Dongshaea marina: one gene and its partner. The protein of the gene in region 1 interacts with the protein of each later gene in a pairwise test. Links are inferred from orthologs where the notes say so. Each region holds a gene or a part of one and is shown on either strand. Other genes may lie near its edges.

Region 1 (12,257 bases):
CTATACCAATATATTGGAAGCCAGGATGTAGTTCAACGTTATGGTACGACAAGCTCGATGAGTGATACTAAGCGATCTCTATATATCAATGCATGGCTGGCATTTTTTTCGACCCTGCTTTTTTTCAGTATGGGGACGGTGCTTTATGTTTATTACTTTGTCCACCCGCAACTTCATTCGACGCACCTCAATAGTGACTCAATCTTTCCATACTTTATCGTTAACTCATTACCCAATGGCGTATCGGGGATTATTATTGCTGCTATCTTTGCTGCTTCTCAGTCTACAATTTCAAGCAGTTTAAATAGTATTTCCGCTTGTTTTACCACGGATCTGATGAAGCGTTTTCATCCTGAGGGTTCGGAGAGACACTATGTCCTCCTGGCTCGGGTTGTGATTATCCTGGTCGGTTTACTTGGGATCGGGATCAGTCTGTATATGATTGCCACAGATCAATCTGGGATCCTGATGGTATTTCAGAGTGTCCTGGGCTTGTTTGGAGGGCCGATTGCGGGAGCATTCTTGCTGGGAATCTTCAGTAAAAGAGGCAATGCGAAGGGGTGTCTCACCGGGACCCTGCTGAGTGTGATTATTCTCTATTTTGTGAAGATGAGCTCGCTAACTTTTCTCTATTATGGGATGGTTGGGGTTTGCTCCAGTCTGATTCTTGGATACCTGTTTAGTCTGGTATTCGGGTCAACGAAGGAGCTTGAGCCAGAGCTGACTATCTATAACAACAGCTAATGCTGCTTTGGAGAGAGTAACAGGGCTTTGACGGAGTGTGTTCTGTAGACTGTGGTGAGACCCAGATCACGTTTTTGCCCTGTGAGCAATCCAAGATTGGGAGACCCTTGGTATATAGTGGGGCAGTTTGCGTTTTGTGACAGGTTTCTTGCCGGAGCAACGGCTGGCTCCTGTTCGAATTGCAATCTCCTGTGTGTGGTGAAGGATAACCTTTGGAGGAAATATGTTTTTTGCATCTTTGAGTGATCATCAGGCAGACGCACGCTTACCTAAGGTTCTGCAATCTGTGTTGGAATACCTTCGGCAAACCGACTTTTCCAAGCTGGAGCCGGGCCGTCATGCCGTAGAGGGGGATAAGATTTACGCTAACCTGATGAGCATTGAGACTCAGCCTAAGCAGGAGAAGCGTCCGGAAGTGCATCGCAACTACCTGGATGTGCAGTTCCTGATTGAGGGGGAGGAGCGGATCGGTGTGACTCTGGCAGACAGCGGGCAAAAGGTTGCCACTGAGTATGATGCCGAGCGCGATCTGATGTTCTATCAGACCCCTTCGAATGAGAGTGAGCTTCTGCTATCGGCAGGGATGTACGCCGTATTTTACCCTGGTGAGTTGCATACACCGGCCTGTTGCATTGATGAGCCTAAGGCGATCCGCAAGGTGGTGATGAAGGTCCACCGGAGCTTGTTGGATAATTAATTGGAAGTGTTTGATATCTGTTGCTGATGTTTGGGTTTATTGATCGCTGGCATGCAGTCAATCCTTCCTCGGAAGCCCTTCTAGCGCATTCATGCGCTAGAAGGTCGGTGATGTTGAAACTTGCAGGTCATCATAGGAGCAACTGATTTGAGGCATTCCCAACTAATTTTATTAATTGAAGAGAGAGAGTTATGTCTGTTTTTGCTATGCGCAACCCGATCCAGCCTTATGCCTGGGGAAGCACCGATTCGATAGAGAAGTTGTTCGGGATTGCCAATCCTCAGCAACAGCCTCAGGCAGAGGTCTGGATGGGGGCCCACCCTGCTGCCCCCTCCCTGCTTGCGGATGGTGAGGGCAGTGAGCTCCCTCTTGACCAGCTGATTGAACAACAGGCTGAGCTCTATATTGGCGAGGATGCGCAGCAACGCTATGGGAAGCGTTTGCCATTTCTGTTCAAAATCCTGGCCGCAGCTAAGCCCTTGTCTATTCAGCTACATCCAACCAAGGCTGCGGCCGAGGCCGGATTTTCCGCCGAGAATGCCCGGGGAGTCGAGCTAAGCGACTCCTGTCGCAACTATAAGGATGATAACCACAAACCAGAGCTGATCTATGCTCTGACCCCGTTTAAGGCGATGCATAGTTTTCGTCCTCTTTCCGAGATGTTGGAATATCTCGCAAGGCTGGATGCCGCAAAACTGCCTGCTTCCTATGCAAGACTACGCGAACTGGGTGACAGTGAGAGTCTTAAACAGTTTTTTGCCGATCTGATGAGCCTTGAGGGAGAGGCGAAGCAGCGGGCGCTGCGTAACCTGATGGCGGTTGCCCGCGGGCGCGATGAGCTCGCCTTTCGCACCGTGATGGAGCTTTATCAATACTATCCCGGAGACATTGGCCTGTTCTCCCCTTTGCTGCTGAACGTGGTCGAGATGCAACCGGGGCAGGCTTTGTTCGTCGATGCAGGGGTGCCCCACGCCTATCTTCAGGGAACCGGTCTTGAGATCATGGCCAACTCAGATAATGTGCTCCGCGCCGGGCTTACCCCTAAGCATATGGATGTTCCAGAGCTTCTGGCAAATACCCGATTTGAGCCAGTACAACCGGAAAGTTTGTGGGTTGAGCCCAGAGTCTCTGGGGATGAGAGTGTGTTTGAGGTGCCGGTGAATGACTTTAGTTTTTCTCTGCATCGGCTTAATGGCTCCCTTGAGCGCCAACCTTCTCAGGCAGAAATCTTGCTGTGTGTTGAGGGGGAGCTTGAGGTTGAAGCTGATGATCAGAGTCAGATCACCCTCAGGCAAGGCGAGTCCTGCTTTATCGGTCAACCGACTCAGTGGTATCAGATCAAGGGCAGGGAATTATCGCCCGCGCATCTCACCAGTTATAAGGGACAGGCTTTTATTTATTAAGGTGTCAGCCTATCATACCGTCAGTTGTTCAGATGGAGAGTTGAAAATGAGTGGTAAGCTTCGCACCCGCCCGGTATCCCGCAAGAAGCTGTCAGATATGGTTGAGGAGCAGCTTGAGTCGATGATCCGCAGCGGTGAGTTTGCGGAGGGAGAGAAGCTTCCTTCGGAGCGAGAGTTGATGACTCTGTTTGAGGTGGGCCGTCCTTCGGTGCGTGAAGCTATGGCCAGTCTTGCTCGTAAAGGCCTGCTCAAAATCACCAGCGGGGAGCGAGCCAGGGTGACCTCACCCTCACCGGATGCGATCTTAGGTGAGCTCTCAGGGCTGGCTCGCGATTTTATGGCTAAGCCCGAGGGGATTGGCTATTTCGAGCAGCTAAGAGAGTTTTTTGAATCAAGTTTGGCACGCTATGCGGCTGAGCATGCCGGTGACCGGCACTGCAATGAGTTACGTGACGCCGTTGAAAACTGCCGGTTAGCGATCGGTAAGGAGCCCTTGTTTAGCGATTGTGACATCGAGTTCCACCGGATTTTGGCTACAATTCCTGAAAACCCGATCTTCCTAGCGATTCATCAGGCTCTGGTGAACTGGCTGATTACCCGGCGCGGTGAAACAGACGATCTGGAATCCTGGCATCAGAGAGTCTACCGGGAGCACCGGGCCTTGTGTGAGGCGATTTGTCAGCATGACATTGATGCGGCTGAAAAGGCGCTGCGACAGCACCTGCAAAACCTCTATCATGAGCCACAGGGCATGGAGTGATCTCCTGCCTCCCTTATAAAAAAAGCCAGCATACTTGATGCTGGCTTTTTTATTGCTTCGTTAGCTGGATATTACTGCTTGGTATCTGAGCTACCCTGTTGCTTGGCGATAATATCCATCACCTGCTCGGCCCCAAACTTATACTGCTCACCACAGTAATCGCAGTTAACTGAGATCAGCCCCTGCTCTTCAAGGAGCTGGTGGAGCTCTTTTGCATCAACCAGTGACAGAGCCTGGGCGCTTCGCTCTTCGGAGCATGGGCAGTAAAAGTTGACCGCTTGAGGGTCAAACAGGCGAACCTGCTCCTGATGATAGAGGCGGTAGAGTAGCTCCTCGGCTTCTAATCCGAATAACTCCTCATCTTTGACTGTTTCCGTCAGTTTGGAGAGATGATCCATATCCAGCAACTGTTGCTCTTTTTGTTCCTGCTCGACAGGCAGAGCCTGGAGCAGCATGCCGGCAGCGTGGGCCTTGCCATCATGCTCTCCGGTTCTCAGCCAGATCCGGGTTGGCAGCTGCTCTGACTGCTCGAAGTAGTGCTCCAGAGTTTGGGCCAGGGTTTCTCCCTGTAATGGAATGATTCCCTGGTAGCGCTCACCCTGCTCCGGGGTGATGGTGATCACCAGCTGCCCCTCTCCGGTGAGGCTGGTAAAGTCATACTCATTACCCAGAGGCTCTTTCCAGCGAGCGACACCTCGCAGCTGTTGGTTGTTGTTACCATCGATTACCGCCAGGTGGACAGGCCCTTTACCCTGAAGCTGTAGCGTGATCTTGCCGGAAAATTTCAGGGTTGCAGTCAGTAGGCTAGTCGCTGCCAGCAGCTCTCCCAGTAGGATCTGTACCGGCTGAGGGTATTGCTGAGCCTGGATGATCTGCTGATAGCTGTCACACAGTTGGACCAGCTCACCACGGATATGCTCCTGCTCAAACAGGTAGCGATAGAGGTTGTCTTGCTTGCTCATAAATCGTGATTAAACCTTTACTGATTTTTAAAACGGATCAATTGGCGGCGCTGTTTTTTGTCCGGGCGACGCTCGGGACTGGGTGAGCGGCGAATATCCAGCTCACGCTCTTTGGCACTTTGTTGTGCCAGGGCAATACTCTGCTCAGTTTCCTGGTAAAGTTGCTGTGCCAGCGGGGCAGACTGGCGCTTATCATAAAGCTGCAACACCTTTACCTCGCGCTCTTCCTGACCTTGCCTGAGTTGTATCAGAGCTCCAAGCTCTACAATCTTGCTGGGTTTGGTTCGCTTGCCGTTGTAATGAACCTTACCGCCCTGGATCATGTCACGTGCCAGGGCGCGAGTCTTATAAAAGCGAGCAGCCCACAACCACTTGTCGAGGCGAACCTTGAGTTCCTCTGCTGATTTTGCCGATCCGTTTGCCATAATACTGGTGATTGCCAAAAAAACTGTCATTATAGCAGAGATAGCTGCCATAAGTTTAGGCTCTGCTGACGTTGCAATTTTGAACCTGCTTCCCCTGAAAATGGTCTGTTCGCGACGCGAATCACGCGGTTTAGTTGCTCTAAATAAGTGATGAGCAACAATGAACAGGGCTTTTTCAGGCGCAACCCGGAGGGCAGTGGCTATTTTTTCCCTCCATCGGCGTTATCAGATGTTCATGTAGAGCGACTACACCACACATCTTCGGCCTTGCTGGATGAAAAAATTGCCAACTGCAGAACCAAACCTGTATCGTCAACAGAGCCTAAGATTGGGGTCACCTGAGAGGATTACAACCCGGGCAAGTCATTCTTAGGCTACATTGATAGGATATAACACAAACAGGCGCATGCTTTGTGAGGGATAATAAAGCGTGTATAGTGCGGCGCTAATAACGCGTTCAAGACAATCAATTTCTATTATTTTCTATTTATGGGAACAAGCCAATTTACTGCGCAGCTTGAACAGCTGCTACGTTATTCAGGGAAGATTCCGGCTAAATATTATAGCCAGACCTTACTCTTTATATTTATGCTCCTGATCTGTCAGCAGTTGGCTGTAACCACCTGGCGCCTTCTCCCGGTCGGTGTGCCTGTGACCAGCTGGCACCCCCATGCTGTGACCTCCGACAATAGCCAGAACAGACTGGATATCGACAGTCTGATGGGGCTCAATTTGTTTGGTAAGGTAGCGGAGAAAGATCCCAAAGAGTTTGATGTGAAGAGTGCACCTATAACTCAATTGAATCTTCGCTTAACCGGAGTGCTCGCCAGCAGTGTTCCCAAGCTCTCTATCGCCATTATCGCTGGCAGCAGTGGTTCTCAGGCCAGCTATTTTATTGGTGACTATGTTAGTGGTACCCAGGCAAGAGTGCGGCGGATCTTAGGGGATCGAGTTATTCTTTCGCTGAATGGTGTCAACCAGACTCTGATGCTGGATGGTGCCGACTACAATGAGTCAGTCCCTCATCCCGGGCTTTCAACAAAGCCAAAGAGTCATCAGCTCTCTGCCAGCATGCGTGAGACCCTGATGAAAGATCCGGCCAAGATTGAGCGCTTTATCAAGATCCAGCCCTGGTACCACAATCGCAAGGTGATCGGCTATCGGGTCGGTCCCGGCCTTGAAGGTGGGCTACTCGAGCAATTGGGGCTCAAAAAGAACGACATCATCGAATCGATCAATGGCTATCAGTTGAATGATAAGCAACAGTTATCCCAGATTATGAGTGAGCTTCCCGAGTTGGGAGAGGTCACGGTTACCGTAAATCGCAATGGTCAGAGTCAACAGCTTCAAGTCAAATTGAAGGATCAACAAGATAAAGAGTCCGAGAGTTAACATGATTGTGAGTGGCATTAAGCGAGTATTCCTGGTTTCGCTGCTGAGTATCTTCCTGCTGCAAACTGCTGTGGCTGCTGAGTTTTCTGCAAGTTTTAAGGGAACCGATATCCAGCAGTTCATTAACACTGTAGCTAAGAATCTTAATAAGACGGTGATTATCGATCCCCAGGTTCGTGGTCAGGTGAATGTACGTAGCTATGATCTGCTCAATCAGCAGCAGTACTATCAGTTTTTCCTGAATGTGCTACAGGCTTATGGCTTTGCAGTGGTCCCGATGAAAAATGGTGTGCTCAAGGTGGTTCCTTCGCGGGTGGCGCGGATGTCGGCGATTCCGGTCGCTAGTGCCAAACACCCGGGAATGGGGGATGAGATGGTCACCCGGGTTGTCCCCCTGAGCAATGTGACGGCCCGTGAGCTGGCCCCGCTGCTGCGCCAGCTGGTGGATAACTCTCAGGGTGGCAGCGTGGTGAGCTATGACCCCTCCAACGTGTTGATGTTGACCGGAACCGCGGCGGTGGTCAATCGCTTGGTGGATATCATCCATCGGGTGGATACCGCCAAAGATCAAAAGATGGATATCGTGCGTCTTAAGTATGCATCGGCTTCCGAGGTGGTACGGATCATCACAGGTCTGAACAATCAGCCGGGCCAGGCGCTGAGTCCCGCAAGCCTGTTGCTGCGTCCGACCGTGGTGGCTGATACCCGTACCAACTCTGTGGTGGTCAGCGGTGATATTAAGGCACGTCAGCGCACCGTAGCACTTATCCGTAAGTTGGATCAGGACCAGACCTATAAGGGGAATACCCGGGTCTTTTATCTTAAATACGCTAAGGCCGAGGAGCTGGCCAAGGTGCTGCAGGGGATGACCAAGACCCTGGTTGCCGAGAAAAAAGGCGCCCAGAGTGCGGCGCCCGGCGCTGGTGATAAGGGCGTTAGTATCGAGTCCGATAAGACGATGAATTCCCTGGTGGTGACTGCGCCGCCGGATATCATGAAGTCAATTTCAGGGGTGGTGGATAAACTGGATATCCGCCGGGCCCAGGTGCTGATAGAGGCGGTGATCGTCGAAACCCAGATGGGTGATGGGGCAGATCTCGGGGTGCAGTTTGGTAAGGTGACCGATGGCATGGTGGGTGGAGTGCAGTGGACCAATGGCACCACGCCTTCTCTGAGCCAGATTGGGATTGCTTACAAGGACTCACAGCCCGGGACATCTTCAACAACTACAACAACGGATCCAACCACAGGGGCTGTCACGACAACATCCAATTCGACTGAGGGGGATTATACAGCCCTTGGGAAAGTTGCCAATGCTCTCAATGGTATGGCGATGGGCTTCTACAATGGTGATTGGGCAGGTCTGGTGACTGCCATTGTCACCAACAGCCATAATAATATCCTGTCGCGCCCTAGTCTTGTGGTGATGGATAACACCAAGGCGAAATTTATGGTGGGCCAGGAGGTTCCTGTAAAGACTGGCTCTGCGGCGAGCTCTGACAATACAACCCCTTTACCACATACGATCGTAAGCAGGTTGGGACCTCACTGGAGGTAACACCACAGATCAATGAAGGGGACTCGGTTCTGCTGAAGATCAAGCAGGAGGTCTCTAGTGTGGCCCCTTCCAAGGGCAGTGCGGTGGATGTGGTGTTTGACAAGCGGACACTCGATACCAGTGTGCTGGTGAAAAGCGGTGAAACGGTAGTCCTGGGTGGTTTGATTCAATCCCAAACCCAAGAGACCCATTCCAAGGTGCCGCTTCTGGGTGATATCCCGATTCTGGGCTACCTGTTCCGATCCACTTCTTCATCGGTTAACAAGAGAAACCTGATGGTCTTCGTCCATCCGGTGATCCTCAGAAGCGATGCCCTCTATAGCCAGCTTTCAGATCAGAAATACAGCTGGTTCCGCGCGATGCAGCTGGAGAGCGCCAAGAAGGGGCTGGATCTTCTGCCGGATGCCAAGCTGCCGGTGATGCCTGAGTCGCTGGGGACTACGGTGATCTCGCCCGAGATGAAGAAGACTCTTGAGGAAAACTCCGCCAAAGCCTCAGACAAGACGGCCAGTAGCTCGGGTGATAAAACCTCTGGCAAAACCGATGATAAGGCTCACTCATGAGTCAGCAGGGCCTTGACCAGCTGACGGGTGAGCTGACCCCTGAGCTGATGGAGGAGGAACTCACCCCGGTTGCCGGGGGATTTCCCTTTGCTTATGCGCGCAATCAGGGGGTGATCCTGGAGCATGAGGAGGAGCAAACCATTTTGTTCCACCGCGCCGATACGCCGGCTGCTGCAATTTTGGAGGCGCGACGTATCTCGCGGGCGCCCTTCGTGCTGAGCTGTCTTGAGGATGAGCAGTTTGAACTCAAGTTGATGGAGAGCTACCAGCGAGACTCTTCAGAGGCGCGCCAGCTAATGGAAGATCTCGGAAACGAGATGGACTTCTTTGCCCTGGCGGAAGAGCTTCCGGAAAACGAAGATCTGCTGGAGTCCGATGATGATGCACCTATCATCCGTCTCATCAACGCCATGCTCAGTGAGGCGATCAAGGAAGAAGCCTCGGATATCCATATCGAGACCTTCGAGCGTAACCTGGTGATCCGTTTTCGCATCGACGGAGTGCTGCGGGAAATTTTGAAGCCGCACCGCAAACTGGCACCCCTACTGGTGTCGCGGATCAAGGTCATGGCGCGGCTGGATATTGCCGAGAAGCGGGTCCCCCAGGATGGGCGGATCACCCTGAGAATCGGTGGCCGGGCGGTGGATGTGCGGGTTTCGACCATGCCGTCGAGCCATGGTGAGCGGGTGGTGCTGCGTCTTTTGGATAAGAACAGCGTGCGTCTTGAGCTGGAGCAGCTCGGGATGACCCAGCGTAACCGCGATAGCATCGCCGATCTCATTCGCAAACCCCATGGGATCATCCTGGTGACGGGGCCCACCGGTTCGGGTAAGAGTACCACCCTGTATGCGGCGCTCTCAGAGATCAACAGTAAAGATCGCAACATCCTGACGGTTGAGGACCCGATTGAATTTGATCTTGAGGGATCGGTCAGACCCAGATCAACTCCAAGGTCGATATGACCTTCGCTCGTGGACTCAGGGCCATCTTGCGACAGGATCCGGATGTGGTGATGGTTGGGGAGATCCGAGATCTGGAAACAGCCCGCATCGCGGTGCAGGCCTCGCTGACCGGACACCTGGTGATGTCGACCCTGCACACCAATACTGCCATAGGTGCCATCACCCGTCTGCGGGATATGGGGATTGAGCCCTTCCTGCTTTCCTCCTCGCTGCTTGGCGTTCTGGCCCAGCGACTGGTTCGGACCCTGTGCCACGAGTGCCGGGACCCCTATAGTGCCAGTCCGGCAGAGCGGGAATTGCTGGGGGTACCCTCAGATCAGCAGGTGACCCTCTACCACGCCCGGGGTTGTGAACACTGTAACCAGTTAGGTTACCGGGGGCGTACTGGGATCCATGAGCTGGTATTGGTTGATGACAAGGTTCGTGAGGCGATCCATCAGTGTGAGGGGGAGCAGGCGATCGAGAAGATGATCCGCGGCGATGTTCCTTCGATTCGTCAGGATGGTATCGATAAGGTGCTGGCAGGGTTACCACTCTGGAAGAGGTCCTGCGGGTAACCCGAGAGGATTAGCATGGCAGCATTTGAATATAAAGCACTCGATCCCAAGGGACGCAGCAAAAAGGGTCTCATCGAGGCGGATACTCAGCGCCAGGTTCGCCAGAAGCTTCGTGAGCTTGGGTTGGTTCCGGTTGAGATCACCGAGGCGGCCGCCCAGAGTAGCCGCAGCAGTACCAATGGCTCGGTGCGCAAGCCTTTGTTTCAAAGACGCATTGGCGCCGCAGAGTTGGCACTGATCACCCGCCAGCTGTCGACCCTGGTGGCGGCGGCACTGCCGATCGAGGAGGCGCTCAAGGCGGTTGCCCAGCAAAGCGAAAAGCCCAAGCACAAGGCGATGCTGACGGCGGTTCGGGCCAAGGTTCTGGAGGGGCATAATCTGGCAGATAGCATGGCGCAGTTCCCCTATGCCTTCGATCAGCTGTTTTGCGCCATGGTGGCAGCCGGTGAAAAGTCTGGTCATCTGGATAAGGTTCTCAACCGCCTGGCAGACTACACCGAGCAGCGTCAGCATATGGGGGGCAAGGTTTTGCAGGCCCTGGTGTATCCGATCGTGCTCACTATCGTTGCGATCGGCGTGGTAGCTATTTTGCTGACCGCAGTAGTTCCTAAGGTGGTGGAGCAGTTTACTTACATGGGCCATGCTCTGCCCTGGACCACCCGCTCTCTCATCGGTATCAGCTCATTTTTGAGTGAATTCGGCCTGCTGATTTTGGCGATCATAGTTCTGGGGATGATCGGTTTTCGACTCTGGCTCAGAAAGCCGCAAAACAGTGAAAAGTACCATCGCCTGATCTTGCGATTACCCATTATCGGCAGGGTGAGTCGGGGATTGAATACCGCGCGGTTCGCCAGGACCTTAAGTATTCTGAACACCAGTGCCGTGCCTTTGCTGGAGGGAATGAAGATCGCCAGTGGTGTATTAACCAATCGCCACGCCTGCCGCCAGCTTGCAGAGGCGACCGAGCGGGTACGTGAGGGGGGCAGCCTGTGGGTTGCTCTGGATCAGACTCATCTTTTCCCCCCGATGATGCTACACATGATCGCCTCGGGTGAGCGTAGTGGTGAGCTGGGGTCGATGCTGGAGCGTGCCGCAGATAACCAGGATCGGGAGTTTGAGTCACAGGTTACCATCGCCCTGGGGGTATTTGAGCCCGCATTGGTGGTCAGCATGGCCTGTATCGTTTTGTTTATTGTTCTTGCAATCATGCAACCTATGTTGGCATTGAACAACATGGTGAGCATGTAACTTTGTTGTCGGAGGATTGAATGCAAAGGCGTCGTCAGTCGGGCTTTACCTTGCTCGAAGTCATGGTAGTTATCGTAATTTTGGGGATTTTGGCCAGCATCGTGGTTCCAAACCTGATGGGTAACAAGGAGAAAGCGGATCATCAGAAAGCGGTCACCGATGTGGTTGCTCTGGAGAACGCTTTGGATATGTATAAGCTGGATAATGGCGTGTATCCAACCACAGAGCAGGGCTTAGAAGCCCTGGTGACTAAACCAACTTCAGATCCGATTCCTCAGGATTATCGTCAGGGAGGCTATATCCGTCGCCTGCCAAACGATCCCTGGAATCACCCTTATCAGCTGCTGAGCCCGGGTGAGCATGGTGCGATTGATGTGTTCAGCATGGGGCCGGATGGTCAGGCGGGAACCGATGATGACATCGGAAACTGGAACCTGGGCAAGAAAAAGTCTTAATTGATGCGCCAGCGCGGCTTCACCCTGCTTGAAGTATTGCTGATCGCCCTGCTGATCGGGATGGCGGCAACCGTGGTCCTGATGAATATTGGGCCGGGCGAACAGCATAAGCAGCTGGAGCTGCAGGCTCGTCGCTTTGCCGGGGTACTGCGCCTGTGTGAGCAACAGGCGGTGCTGGGAGATCAACAGCTCGGGGTGAGGCTGGATAGCGATCAATATCAGATCATGAAGTACCACCCCAGGGATCAGTACTGGGGGTATTGGAAAAAGCAACGTTTTACCACGCAGCAGAAGATGCCGGATGGGATGGTGCTGGATTGGAAACTGCAGGATCAGCCCTGGAGCAAGCTCAAGGAGCAAAAGGATGATGAGCTGTTTTCTGATGATTCTCTTTTCAGTGATGAACCTCTGTTTGGCGAAAACAAGAAGCCCAAGCTACCACCTCCGCAGATCGTCATTGATAGCAGTGGTGATGTGAGCCCTTTCACCCTGACATTCTCCCTGGAGCGAGAGCCGGATTCTGCCTGGCAG
Region 2 (12,339 bases), 1.9 Mb from region 1 along the record:
GCGTGAGATCCGCCAGCGCGGCGGAACCGTGATGAGCTCACAGACACTGGGCAGCATGGCCCTCTTTATGCTCGATCCGGTGGATAGTATCGCAGCCGGGTTGAACAGTTTATTTGGTCGTGAGATATTTCGCGCAGGCTCACTCCAACTTCATCATCGCACCCCGATTCACTCCCGTACCGGTCAGCGTGAACAATACTGGGAAGTGAACCTGGTGATGCGGTTTTAGCCTATCTTCACAATCGAGTTTGGTTGTCGATGAATACCTGCATCCAGCAAAGCGAATCGACTGGCTTTTGAAGCACTGTAGGCTGGATAGACATCATACCTCCGATGGCCATGATACAAGCCTAATGTCACCGAAAAAACCTGGCTAGCCTTAGGCTCTCTCCCAAACATGATGAGAGTTTAGCTATTCCAAAGGAAGTTAAGATCTCTCAACTCCTATCCCATCCAGGTGCTCCCTGACGACTTCACCAATCCATTGAGCAGCGTAGCATCAGCTGAAGATCTAGTTTCAGCTAAACAGGAGACTTAGCCCATGAAGCCCCATATATAAACCGACAACACTGATGAGAAGACCTGAAAGATACGGCGCTTTGCGTGCCACCTCGTTTAGCCCATTCCATTTACGGGTCGCCTTTTGCATCCCGACGGCAGCAATCACTCCAACAGATACCAGAGTTAATGCCAAACCAACACTGAAGGAAACCACCAGGGTCGCTCCCAGGCTCAGAGCCTTAAGTTGAAGGCAAATCAACAAGACTGTCACCGCAGCAGGACAAGGAATTAACCCTCCGGTCAGGCCAAACAGCAATATTTGCCCATTAGTGACCTGCCGGTTGGTAAAACGCTTTTGAATATCTAAGGCATGGGCACGCTCATGGGCATCCTGATACTCTTGCTTGCCCACAGACTCAGCCGGATGACCATGCTCGTGAAAATGAACATCGAAATCATGCGTATGATCATGATGCCCTATCACCAGTCTGGTTGATAACTTTGGTGCTTTTACAACGCAGGATGCAGACTCCAGGTAGCCATTTCGCTCAACAAAATAATAGTCTACGGCCTGCTCACTCTCAGGCTGATAAAGTTTGAGCTTCACCTCTGCAGGTTTTAAAGGCTTCCCCTTCAATACTCTTAACTGAAATCGACTATGTAGCCCCTCTTCGACTATCGCCAGAGAGATAAGGCCATGTCCCGTGTCAACGAGCTGCTCAGTCCTGTCATGGCTTTGGCTCGCCGCTTTACGCCACGCCCTTGCATCACTCCAGGTTCTCCATAACATCCAAAATCCTGTAGAAACAATGATGATCCCAGAGACAAGTAGCATCCACGGCTCTGCCGCTTGTGCCGTAAATTTTTGACTGATATACATCCCGCCTACCGCGATTAGCCAGACAATAGCGGTATGAGAGAGAGTTGCAGCTAAACCCAACATGACAGCCTGCCGAACACTTCCTTTAATTGCCACGATAAAAGCAGCCATCATAGTTTTGGAGTGCCCAGGCTCCAGCCCATGCAGTGCGCCTAACAAAATAGCGCTGGGGATAAAAAGCCATCCATTCCCCTGAAGCAGTAGGGTTGAAAAATTCATCTTAATGACCTGGTTTTGTTTTACATTGAGAGAAACTATACTCCCCCCGAGTATATTATACTACCCCCCAGTATGATTTCGGTGCTAGATTATCAGCTAGAATCAGTGCTCCTAATTATGAGTGAGGCATGTCATGTCCCATACCACCCGTGATCAAAAGAAACTCACAGCTCGCGTTAGTAAGTTACAAGGCCAGGTCAATGGTCTTAAGAAGATGCTTGAACAGGAGCATAAATGCCAGGAAGTGCTTCAACAAATCGCAGCCATTCGTGGCGCAGTGAATGGACTCATGCGAGAGGTCATCAAGGGACATTTAGTTGAACATATAGTACTGGAAAAAGATCTCACAAAAAGAGAGTCGGATCTGGACGTAATATTGAAGGTGTTAGATTCTTACATCAAATAAACCTGGAGCCGCCATTGCTCTCATTTATTAGCGATAGACCTAGCCTCACTTGATAAGCTCTTATCGTGAACCTAGGCAGGGGATCAGCTTGGGCGGCTTAAACCGCCCTGAGAAGTGACAATTAGAAGCTGATGAGAAGCATGCAGCCCTATAGATACCAAAGCTCCAACCATTTTTTCAACCACCATGCTTTGGAGTTGCCCTGCTCAGCCGACTTACCCAACCAATCAACCGCCAATGAATAATCCTGAGGCACCCCGACGCCATTTTTATAAGCCATTCCCAATTGATACTCGGCCTGAGGGTTGCCCTGCTCGGCGGCCTTGCGGGTCCATTGCACAGATTTGAGTTCATCTTTGGTAACGCCCTGCCCCTTACCATACATCAGAGCTAATCCCATCTGGGCCTCAACCAGCCCCTGCTCAGCGGCTTTGCTGATCCAGTTGAAGGCCAGAGCGTCATCCTTGGGGACCCCCTTGCCCCTGGCATACAGGACCCCCAGGTTATATTGGGCCTTGGCAAGGTTTTGATCCGCAGCCTTCCTGAACCACTGGACCGCTTTACTATCACTGTGCTCCAGCTCTTTGCCATTTTCATACATCAGACCAAGGGTAAACTGGGCTTCGGACTCTCCCCGATTTGCCTGGTTAAACAGTTGCTGATGAGGGGGCTGCGGGCTCTGTGCAGCCCAACTACTCATTGAAACACTAAAAGCCACAATGGCCCAACAAATGACAGATAATCCTTTCATATACTCTCCCTGTTCAGGGCTCCTTGAAGCAGCCCCCTCTCCATCGGATACAAGCAGGGTCCGTCCCCAACATTCCCAAAAGCATCGGGCCGAACCAAGCCTTCTCTGAAAAAAATTCTGGATGTGAAAAGGCACAACCTGAGTTGTGCCTGAAAGCTAAAGGGGATGATCCAGCAGGTGATCCTCGATATCCTCGACATCCCGTTCATGAATAATCTTATCGCCAATCCATACCCCGGCGCGCTGCATGGCAATCTTTCCGCCGCCACGCAGGGGTGCCAGGCCGGCAGAGGCTTACCCTCTTTGATCAGCCGATAGCTACAGCTTGGGGGCAACCAGTCAAAGGTCTCCAGGGACTGGATGGTCAGCTGAATACAGTCCGGTTCAAACTCAAAGCGCTGAGGATAGTTGCTGCATCGGCAGCTGTCGCAATCGAGGAGGTTGCACACCACATTGGTATGCACCAGCTCATCAGTATCATCATCGATAAGCTTATGCAGACAACATTTACCACAGCCATCACACAGAGATTCCCACTGCTGTTGATCCATCTGAGCGAGGGTTAACTCCTCCCAAAAAGGCTTCTGTTGACTCATCAACTGGTCGCCTCTGGGAGCCCGGCTAGTGGTGGCCAGATGATCTGATCGGCCAGCAAGCCTACTGAGATCGCGAAATAGTTGGAGCGATTCCAGCTCATCAGGCTCTGATAGTTGCTATACACCAGATAGCTTCGCCCCTTGGGGCCATCGGGGGAAACCAGCTTAGCCTCAACATCTCGGTTGGGAAGATCCTTACCATCATAGCGACGAAAACCCAGTGCCTGCCACTTGGAGAGCAGCATACGCTTGCCCTTATATTTCTCAATGAGATCTGAGGGAGCATGGATCTGCCGTCCCCAGGTCAGGGTAGGATCCCAGTGATTCTGCTTGAGATAATTGGCCGCCGAGGCAAACACATCGGGCAGAGAACTCCAGATATTGGGATGACCCTCTTTATCATAATCTTCGGCATAAGCCAGATAAGCCGAAGGCATAAACTGGACCTGACCAAAGGCACCGGCCCAGGACCCCTTGAAGTCTTTAAGGGTCACGTCTTTATCGCTGAGGATCTTCAGGGCATCCAGCAGCTGGGTACGGAAAAAGGCTTCCCGCCGCCCCTCATAGGCCATGGTGGCCAGCGCAGAGATCACCGGAATATTCCCGGTATAGCTACCAAAGTTGGTTTCATTACCCCACAGCGCCACAATAAACCTTGGCTGCACTCCGTAGGCCTGTCCAACCTGCTGGAGCAGGGTGTAATGCTGGCGATAATAACGGCGCGCCATTGCCACCTTCCAGGCAGGCAGACGCTTGGCCAGGTAGGAGTCCAGGGTGACCTTAAACTCGGGCTGATTCTTATCCCGCTTGATGGAGCGATGCAGCAGCTTGGCCGAGCCGAGCGCCTCATCAACAATCTTAGGTTGCAGCCCCTGCTCAAGGGCCTCACTCTTAACGCCCCCCAGGTACTGCTCGAAACTTTGCTTTGCAAACACAACACTGCTGAAAAGTGACAACAGAACTACTGAAATTAGTCGCATTCCGGACCCTTTTTTTGTTTTTTCTGCTGTTTAAGATGAATATCTAACAAATTGTCCTGTTTTGGAGGCAGATGTAGATAGAAGCCCTGTTCACGGATCTGGTCACGGATTGTCACAGGATCGCCCACAATCAGCGGCTTTTCAGGATCAAGATGAACCATCATCGCCAACTGGGGTCTACCGAACACATTTAGCAAAGACTCAGGAACTGATGAAAAATCGTCCCGACGCTCAATAAACAGATAAGTTTCTGCTTTTCTGGGACTTTTATACACTGCACAAAGCATGGTTCTTGTTATAATCCTTATGTTCATTGCCTCTAATTCAGGGCAGACTATAACATGACCGTTGAGAAGCTCAACCCAAAGGGAAAAAGCCCCAAATTAGGACGACATACTATGGCTGAACCAAGGACTGAACTGACTGGAGCAACCTTCACTCTGTCCGTGCTGAGATTGGCAGATTCCGATCTGACCAATATCGCAGCTTACCTGGATCACAAGATTGCTCAGGCGCCCCACTTCTTTACCTGGGCACCGGTCGTCATTGATATCAGCCTGCTGACCCGTCTTCCGGATTTCCTGGAGCTCGATGCACTGATCCGTGCCAAACAGCTCATTCCGGTAGGTGTTTCCGGTGCTAAGGACACCCTGGCCCGCCAAGCGATTCATCAGGCCGGCCTGCCATTGCTTTCATCCCGCTCTCCTAAAACCAGTCAGCCCAAAGCACCCGAGCTTCCAACCACCCGAATTCACCGGGGCCATATCCGCTCCGGAATGCAGATCTATGCCGCCAACACCAACCTGGTGGTGATCGGTGCAATAAGCCCCGGAGCCGAAGTGATCGCCGATGGCGATATCCATATTTACGGTCCTTTGCGTGGCCGTGCCATCGCCGGGGCCAGTGGAAACCGCGAGGCAAAGATATTTTGTGACAACTTACAATCAGAACTCATCTCGATCAGCGGAACCTACCAGCTCAGTGAAGCGCTGCCAGAGCGCAGCTGGCAGCAATCGGTCATTATCCGCCTGCAAGATGATCAGCTTTACTTTGAACAGTTAGCATAAGGACTCAACATATGGCTCGAGTTATCGTTGTAACCTCAGGCAAAGGGGGGGTGGGCAAAACCACCACCAGCGCTGCCATAGCAACCGGCCTGGCACTCAAAGGCCATAAAACCGTAGTGATCGATTTTGATATCGGCCTGCGAAATCTGGATCTGGTGATGGGGTGTGAGCGTCGGGTGGTATTCGACTTTGTCAATGTGATCAATGAAGAGGCCAACCTCAATCAGGCCCTGATCCGCGATAAGCGAGTCGGCAACCTCTATATTCTGCCCGCCTCACAGACCCGGGATAAGGAAGCCCTGACCAAGGAGGGTGTCGCCAAGGTTCTGGATAAGCTCAAAGAGATGGAGTTTGAGTACATCATCTGCGACTCACCCGCCGGGATTGAGACCGGAGCCCTGAGAGCCCTCTACTTTGCCGATGAGGCGATCATCTGTACCAACCCGGAAGTATCTTCGGTCCGCGACTCCGATCGGATCCTGGGGATCCTGGCTTCAAAATCCCGCCGCGCCGAAAATGGCGAAGATCCAATCCGCGAGCACCTGCTGATCACCCGCTATTGTCCCTCCCGGGTCAACCGCGGCGATATGCTCAGCGTCGAAGATATTCAGGAGATCCTGGCGATCTCTTTGCTCGGAGTGATCCCTGAATCACAAGCGGTTCTCAAGGCTTCAAACTCGGGTGAACCGGTGATCCTTGATGAAAACTCAGATGCCGGGATGGCTTACAGTGATGCGGTCGCCCGTCTTCTGGGAGAAGAGCAGGAACTTCGCTTTGTCGAAGAGGATAAAAAAGGCTTTTTCAGCCGTCTGTTTGGGAGCTAAGGCATGTCTTTTCTTGATTACTTTCGTTCCAATGGCGCAAAACAGCAAAGTACGGCAAAGCTTGCCAAGGAACGCCTGCACATCATAGTTGCGCACGAGCGTAACCACAGATCGGGTCCCGATTACCTGCCGCAGCTGGAGCGGGACATTCTGGAGGTGATCCGCCGCTATGTGGATATCAGCCCCGAGCAGGTCAACGTACAGCTTGACCAGAATGAGGCCGAGCTATCGGTGCTGGAGCTCAACATCCTGCTTCCCGAGAAATAGCGCTTAATCGCGCTGAGGTGTCTGGGCGAGAGTCGCAAACAGCGACTTTCGCCAGCCCTGCAATAGGGCCGGGATCTGCTGCTCAGGATACTCTTTTTTCCATAGCCAACTCAGGTACTGGTGAATCAGCTTTTTAGAGGCAAGAAGCTCGGCTGCTACCCCGCTCTCCTCCTGCTTCGTTCTGGCAAGTTCGCGGATCTCATGATATTTCGCCTTATAATCCGGATAGTCGACGATCCTCTTTATCGGCTCGGGCCAATCAGATTCCGCTAAGGCACTCCCCTGGCGTACCAGATCCAGCAAAATCTCACCATGGCGACGTAGCTCCATCGGATGCAGTCCCAGGCGTTTGAGCTGGCCCATAGATTGAGGCTGACGTCTGGCGATCTCCCATAACGCATCCTCTTTCACTACAAAGTTCACTGCCAGATCTTTCTCACGAGCCAGCTTAAGACGCCAGGCCGCCAACAACTTAAGTACGGCGAGCTGCTTTGGAGCCAGCTGCCAGCTGTTACGAATATGCAGATAAGCATCGTCGGGCTCGGCGACCACTGCGGCTCTGGAAAGCTGCAGCTCTGTCTCCTGGCGATACCAGTCCAGTAGCCCCTTCTCTTTGAGCTCAAGCTCCAGTTTTTCCTGAAGAGCCAAGAGATCGCTGACATCCCTCGCCGCATAGTCCAGCTGCTCCGGTGACAGGGGGCGAGCCAGCCAATCGGTGCGAGTATGCTCCTTGCTGAGTTCTATCCCAAGGTATGTATCCAGCAATTTCTGCAAGCCACAGCAGATCCCCTTCCCCAGGAAAGCCGCAGCAAGTTGGGTATCATCCATCGCCGCGGGAAGCCGCCCGGAGCAAGCCAGAAATAGCTGTAGATCTTCACCGGGCGCATGCATCACCAAGCGCTTTTCCAGCCCAAATAACCTATCCCACAGGGGAGTCAGATCGGTCACCTTGAGGGGATCGATAAGCCAGACCTCGGCATCATTCGCTACCTGGATAAGGCCCGGATGCGGATAAAAGCTGCGACGGCGCATAAACTCGGTATCTATGGCTAATCTATTCTCTGTGAGCCCCTGACACAGTTCGGTGAGTTGACTCTGGTTTTCTATCAGCTGGTAATCCATGCATCTCTCAAAGCGGTTTGGTAACAGCCGCGGATGATAGCATGGCTAAGGCAAAAGCGGCTAATAACCCTGGCGATCCTCCGTGGTGTCTCCCTCCTCACAAGCATCGCTCTGTAAGCTCTCCGCTCCCTCTCCGGGCAGGATCAGGTGCAACAGCACAGCCACCAGGGCGCCTGTGGTGATCCCCGAACCAAAGATCATCTGCAGCTGATGAGGTAAGCTCCTTAAGATCTCCGGACGATAGGTGACCGCCATCCCACAGGACACTCCCACGGCGATGATAATCGCACTACGCTTGCTATCTTCGCTACGAGCCATCATACGCACTCCGGCCACCGTGACCATGCCAAACATCACGATCCCAGCGCCCCCCAATACCGGCTCTGGAATGGTCACCATCAGAGCTCCGAGCTTGGGTAGCAATCCAGCCACCAGCAGCATCACCCCGGTCCAGGCAACCACATGGCGGCTGGCAACTCCTGTGATAGAGACAATTCCGACATTCTGGCTAAACGAAGAGGGCGGGGTCGAGCCGATGAGACTGGCAAAAAAGCCACCGACTCCATCACAGAGGATCCCCCGTTTGAGCTGTGACCCAGTGATCCGGGTGTGAGTCACCTCCCCCAGGGCAAGATAGTTTCCGGTGCTCTCGGTCAACATCACCAGATAGACCAGGGCGATGGTAATAATACCGCTTGGCTCAAAGCGCACCCCGAACCCGAGTAGCTCAGGAAAGCGAAACCAGCTCGCCCTGACAATCGGCTCAAAATTCACCAGGCCAAACAGCAGGCTCAACAAGTATCCCGCCATCACCCCGATCATGATTGCCGAAGCCGACACCAGCCCCTTGCCCTTAACCGCCGCCAGGATCACTACCAGCAAGACAAAGAGTCCCAACAGGAGTCGGGAGCCACTGGCATAGGTTGCCGAATGAGGATGGCCTCCCCCCAGCCAATCCACGGCCACAGGCAGAATCGACAAACCAATCAGCAAGATCACGGTCCCGGTCACCGCCGGAGGAAAAAGTCGGCGGATCTGTTGCATAAAGCGGCTGGCGATCATCATCAGAACCGAGCCCACCAGCGCCGAGCCGATGATCCCGGCCATCCCCAGGCTGGTGCCAACGGAGATGGCAACCCCGATAAAGGCAAAGCTGGTTCCCATCACTACAGGCAAGCGGATCCCGATCCCCCGCCCCCCTTACATTGGATGATGGTCACCAGCCCGGAGGCGATGAGTGATGCATTCACCAGAAAAACCAGCTCAGATGGTGGAAGCCCCACCGCAGTCCCCAATAAGAGGGGAGCTGCGATAATCCCACCGATCGCAGCTAACAGATGCTGAGCCGCCAACACCAGGGATGCCCCAGGTGTTGGCCTGTCATTCAATTCATACAGAAGCTTCATTTTCAAATCCTTCTGATCCGGTTCACCTTGTGACATTCAAGCCGGAACAAACTTAAACCGGCCATGAATCCTTTCCGGGGCAAGTGAAACGCCATCCGATTGAGCGCACTTGAGTACTTTCGGACTCAACAGGGGCGGCACACATGCAGCCCGAACAACAGGGTTTCTGGCTTTACTTAGCAAACCTTCCGCAGCATGGAGACTGCAGCAGAGCCACTGGGGTGCTGTTGCATCGCAACAAAGAGCGAGAGGCATGTACACCGAACTGGCAAAGATTATCTTGGATAATAATCGGCACTGTGAGTCACCGTGCAAAGCCAGAAACGAATCACAGCATTGATTCCATTTATGGAGAAAATCCACTAGGTCTCATCAAGTACTGATTTAATCGAGTCGATAATCGGTTGATAGCCGGTACAGCGACACAGGTTTCCCTCGAGCGCTTCATAGATGGCCTCATCATCCGGACGCTCCACCCTGTCCAGCAAAGCCTTGACGCTCATCAGGACCCCGGGGTACAGAATCCACACTGGACACCTCCTTTTTCAACAAAGGCCTGCTGCAGGGCCTTACCTTTTTCACTACCACAAACCCCCTCAATGGTTTGAATCCTGGCACCATCACACTGCACCGCTAACACCAGACAGGCACAGACCGCGTCTCCATTTAAGATCACGGTGCAAGCGCCACACTCTCCCACCGAGCACCCCTCCTTGGTTCCGGTCAGACCGAGCTCCTCCCGTAGCAGATCCAGCAGGCGATCTTCATCCCGGCAGCTCACCGACAGCTCCTGCCCATTGACCTCTAACGAAATCCTTTTCATAAACAATGCTCCTGTGATTCAGCCACACCCGGATGCTCCTTCATGATCTGAGTCATCATGGTGCCAAACATATTCAGAAATACCGGCACCTTATAGGGAGCAGACCAACGACCGCCGATCGCACTTTCCACCTGATCCCTCAGGGCCAGCTCAGCCCTGAGTAACTGATCAGGGGTTAAAGGTGCGCCGCACAAGATCTGCTCCACTCCCCGTAGCCGCTGCGGGAAGGAAAAGAGTGCCCCATCCACCAATCGACACTCCTCGACTCTGTCCCCACAAAATGAAACAGGGCACTCAGGCTCTGACGAGTAATGTTGACGGCGTTGCGCCGCCCAAGCTGAGCGTAGTAGTCCGAGAAGTAGCCCACTTGGGGAACTGGCAGATGAACCGATTTGAGGATCTCATCGGGCCGGATCTGAGTCCGGTAGCTGCCGGTGATAAAGGCCTCAAGGTCGATAAAGCGTGTCCCCGCCACACTGCACAGCTCTACCTCGGCCCCATAAGCGATCAGTGGTGGAGCCGAATCTGCACAGGGAGCTGCATTGACGATATTCCCGGCAAGAGTCGCCCGGTTGCGGATCTGCCTTGAGCCTATGGTTGCACAGGCCCTGGCCAGCAGAGGAAACCGGCTGCAGATAAAAGGGTCGGAGACAATCTTAGAGAAGTGGACCCCGCCCCCGATACTTAAGCGATCTGGCTGGCAATCAATTTGGCCCAGCTCCTCCAGCCCCGAGATATCCAGTAGTTGCTTGCTGCCCGCGAGCATCCGCCCCTGGACCAGTAGATCGGTTCCCCCGGCCAACAGTTGCCACGGCCCCGAGCCGAGCTTATCCAGAGCCATCTCAAGGGACTCTGGACGACAAACCTTCATCCCGGTCAGGCGTAGTCGCTGTTTTTTATCCGAATGCTCAAACTGCTGCTCACTCTGGCGCTGCGGTTTTCGAAGGTTATATCCCAGGAATACCTGCTCAAGAGTCAGCGGTAGCTGATAGTGGTAACGACCCGAAGCAAACGCCAGAGCATTGTTAATTGCCGCGGCCGTGGTTTCTGTGGCAGGCTCGCCGATGCTCTTAGCCCCGAAAGGCCCATAAGGGTCGGTATTTTCAACGGGCAGAACGGTCACCGTTGGCATATCCCGGATGGTTGGCAGCAGGTAGGTATCAAAGTTTTCACTCTTTATCTGCCCCTGGCTTATCTGATAATCCTCCAGAACTGCCATCCCGATCCCCTGGGCGATCCCCCCACAGATCTGGCCCTCCAGAGCGGTTCGATTAATCACCTGCCCGACATCATGGGACGCCGTGACATGCAGCACCTCGACTTTCCCCGTATCCGTATCCAGCTTGAGCTCCACCACCTGGCAGCCATAGACCCAGGTAAAGTAGGGACTCCCCTGACCCAGCTCTTCATTCCAGTCGATATCGGGGGCCTTGTACCAGCCGTAGGCCGCCATATTCACCCCTGCCGCAAAGGCAAGTGCAACCGCCTCACTAAAACTAAGCCCTGGCGCAGCGCAGTCGTCACACCAGACTCCCTCCTTCTGCCAGCTCAGGGAGGTTGAGGGAGGGAGCTTCAACTCAGCCCGCACCACCTCATCCAGACGCTGACGTAAAATCTCGGCAGCCTGTTTCACTGCATTCCCGCCCATCAGGGTGGCCCGGGACGCAACTGTCCCGCCTCCGTCTGCAATCATGGAGGTCGCAGGTTCGATAAAAGTGATCCGCTCAACCTCAACCCCTAATACCTCGGCGACAATAATAGCCATGGTGGTTTGCAGCCCCTGACCATTTTCACACACCCCGGTGGAGACATTGATACTGGCATCCGAATTGACTGTCACCAGGGCTGAAGATGTATCGACTCCCTCGGCCCCCAGGGAGCATCCTCGATAGCTGAGGGCCAACCCGATCCCATAGCGGTGAGATCCTCCCTCGGTATTGAGGGCCCGATAATAATCGGCCTTGGCCTCAAACTCTGAGCCGGTTATCGCCTTTTGCAACACCTCACTGGCGGAAACACGGTGGCCATCAAAGCGCTGACCGGTAATAGACTCTCCCCCCTGCCTCAGGCAGTTTCGCTCACGAAATTCTATGGGGGAGAGCTGACACAAGGCGGCTAACTCATCCATCAGGGATTCGCTGGCATAGGTTACCTGCGGCGAGCCAAAGCCACGCATCGCCGAGGTATAGTTATTATTGGTATACACCCCCTTGATATCGACCCGCACATGCTCGATGGCATAGGGGCCGGCCGCCTGCACCACTGAGCGCCAGGTCACAAAGGGGGTCATCGCCGCATAGGCGCCACTATCGGCCAGGATCTCTGCCTCAAGGGCGGTGATCCGTCCATCATGGCGCACCCCAACCCGATACTTCATCAGGTAGGGATGGCGCTTGCTGCTCTCACGAATCGACTCCTCACGAGTATAGTGAAAGCGAACCGGTTTGCCGGTCAGTTGGGCGAGCAGGCCCACCCGACAGGCCAGGTGATCGATGAT

Evidence for each region.
Region 2: the proteins of manA (region 1) and minC interact in binary tests that used the Escherichia coli proteins (3 or more experiments, as listed by UniProt). The link is inferred for Dongshaea marina from one-to-one orthologs.

Annotation. Positions count from the first base shown.
Region 1 is NZ_CP028897.1:211,244-223,500, forward strand. The notes cover bases 848-3,738. They hold manA (mannose-6-phosphate isomerase, class I), read left to right. Parts: upstream 848-1,632; coding sequence 1,633-2,844; downstream 2,845-3,738. Other genes in these bases: nanQ (N-acetylneuraminate anomerase), read left to right, coding at 968-1,441; nanR (transcriptional regulator NanR), read left to right, coding at 2,891-3,604; hslO (Hsp33 family molecular chaperone HslO), read right to left, coding at 3,676-3,738. Outside these bases: DB847_RS01065 (sodium:solute symporter), read left to right, coding at 1-744; more of hslO, read right to left, coding at 3,739-4,566; hslR (ribosome-associated heat shock protein Hsp15), read right to left, coding at 4,584-4,991; type II secretion system protein GspC, read left to right, coding at 5,481-6,383; type II secretion system inner membrane protein GspF, read left to right, coding at 10,039-11,271; type II secretion system major pseudopilin GspG, read left to right, coding at 11,292-11,726; type II secretion system minor pseudopilin GspH, read left to right, coding at 11,730-12,257. UniProt on the Escherichia coli protein: Involved in the conversion of glucose to GDP-L-fucose, which can be converted to L-fucose, a capsular polysaccharide.
Region 2 is NZ_CP028897.1:2,133,627-2,145,965, reverse strand. Bases 3,593-6,565 are described here. They hold minC (septum site-determining protein MinC), read left to right. Parts: upstream 3,593-4,731; coding sequence 4,732-5,400; downstream 5,401-6,565. Other genes in these bases: rnd (ribonuclease D), read right to left, coding at 6,495-6,565; minE (cell division topological specificity factor MinE), read left to right, coding at 6,228-6,491; minD (septum site-determining protein MinD), read left to right, coding at 5,412-6,224; DB847_RS10220 (YcgL domain-containing protein), read right to left, coding at 4,324-4,620; DB847_RS10225 (lytic murein transglycosylase), read right to left, coding at 3,593-4,333. Also shown: DB847_RS10250 (DUF3943 domain-containing protein), read left to right, coding at 1-229; DB847_RS10245 (nickel/cobalt efflux protein RcnA), read right to left, coding at 518-1,600; Ni(II)/Co(II)-binding transcriptional repressor RcnR, read left to right, coding at 1,734-2,006; DB847_RS10235 (tetratricopeptide repeat protein), read right to left, coding at 2,155-2,757; DB847_RS10230 (YcgN family cysteine cluster protein), read right to left, coding at 2,754-3,353; more of DB847_RS10225, read right to left, coding at 3,353-3,592; more of rnd, read right to left, coding at 6,566-7,613; DB847_RS10195 (nucleobase:cation symporter-2 family protein), read right to left, coding at 7,674-8,780; DB847_RS26040 (solute carrier family 23 protein), read right to left, coding at 8,780-9,019; DB847_RS26035 (hypothetical protein), read right to left, coding at 9,839-9,973. UniProt on the Escherichia coli protein: Cell division inhibitor that blocks the formation of polar Z ring septums. Rapidly oscillates between the poles of the cell to destabilize FtsZ filaments that have formed before they mature into polar Z rings. Prevents FtsZ polymerization.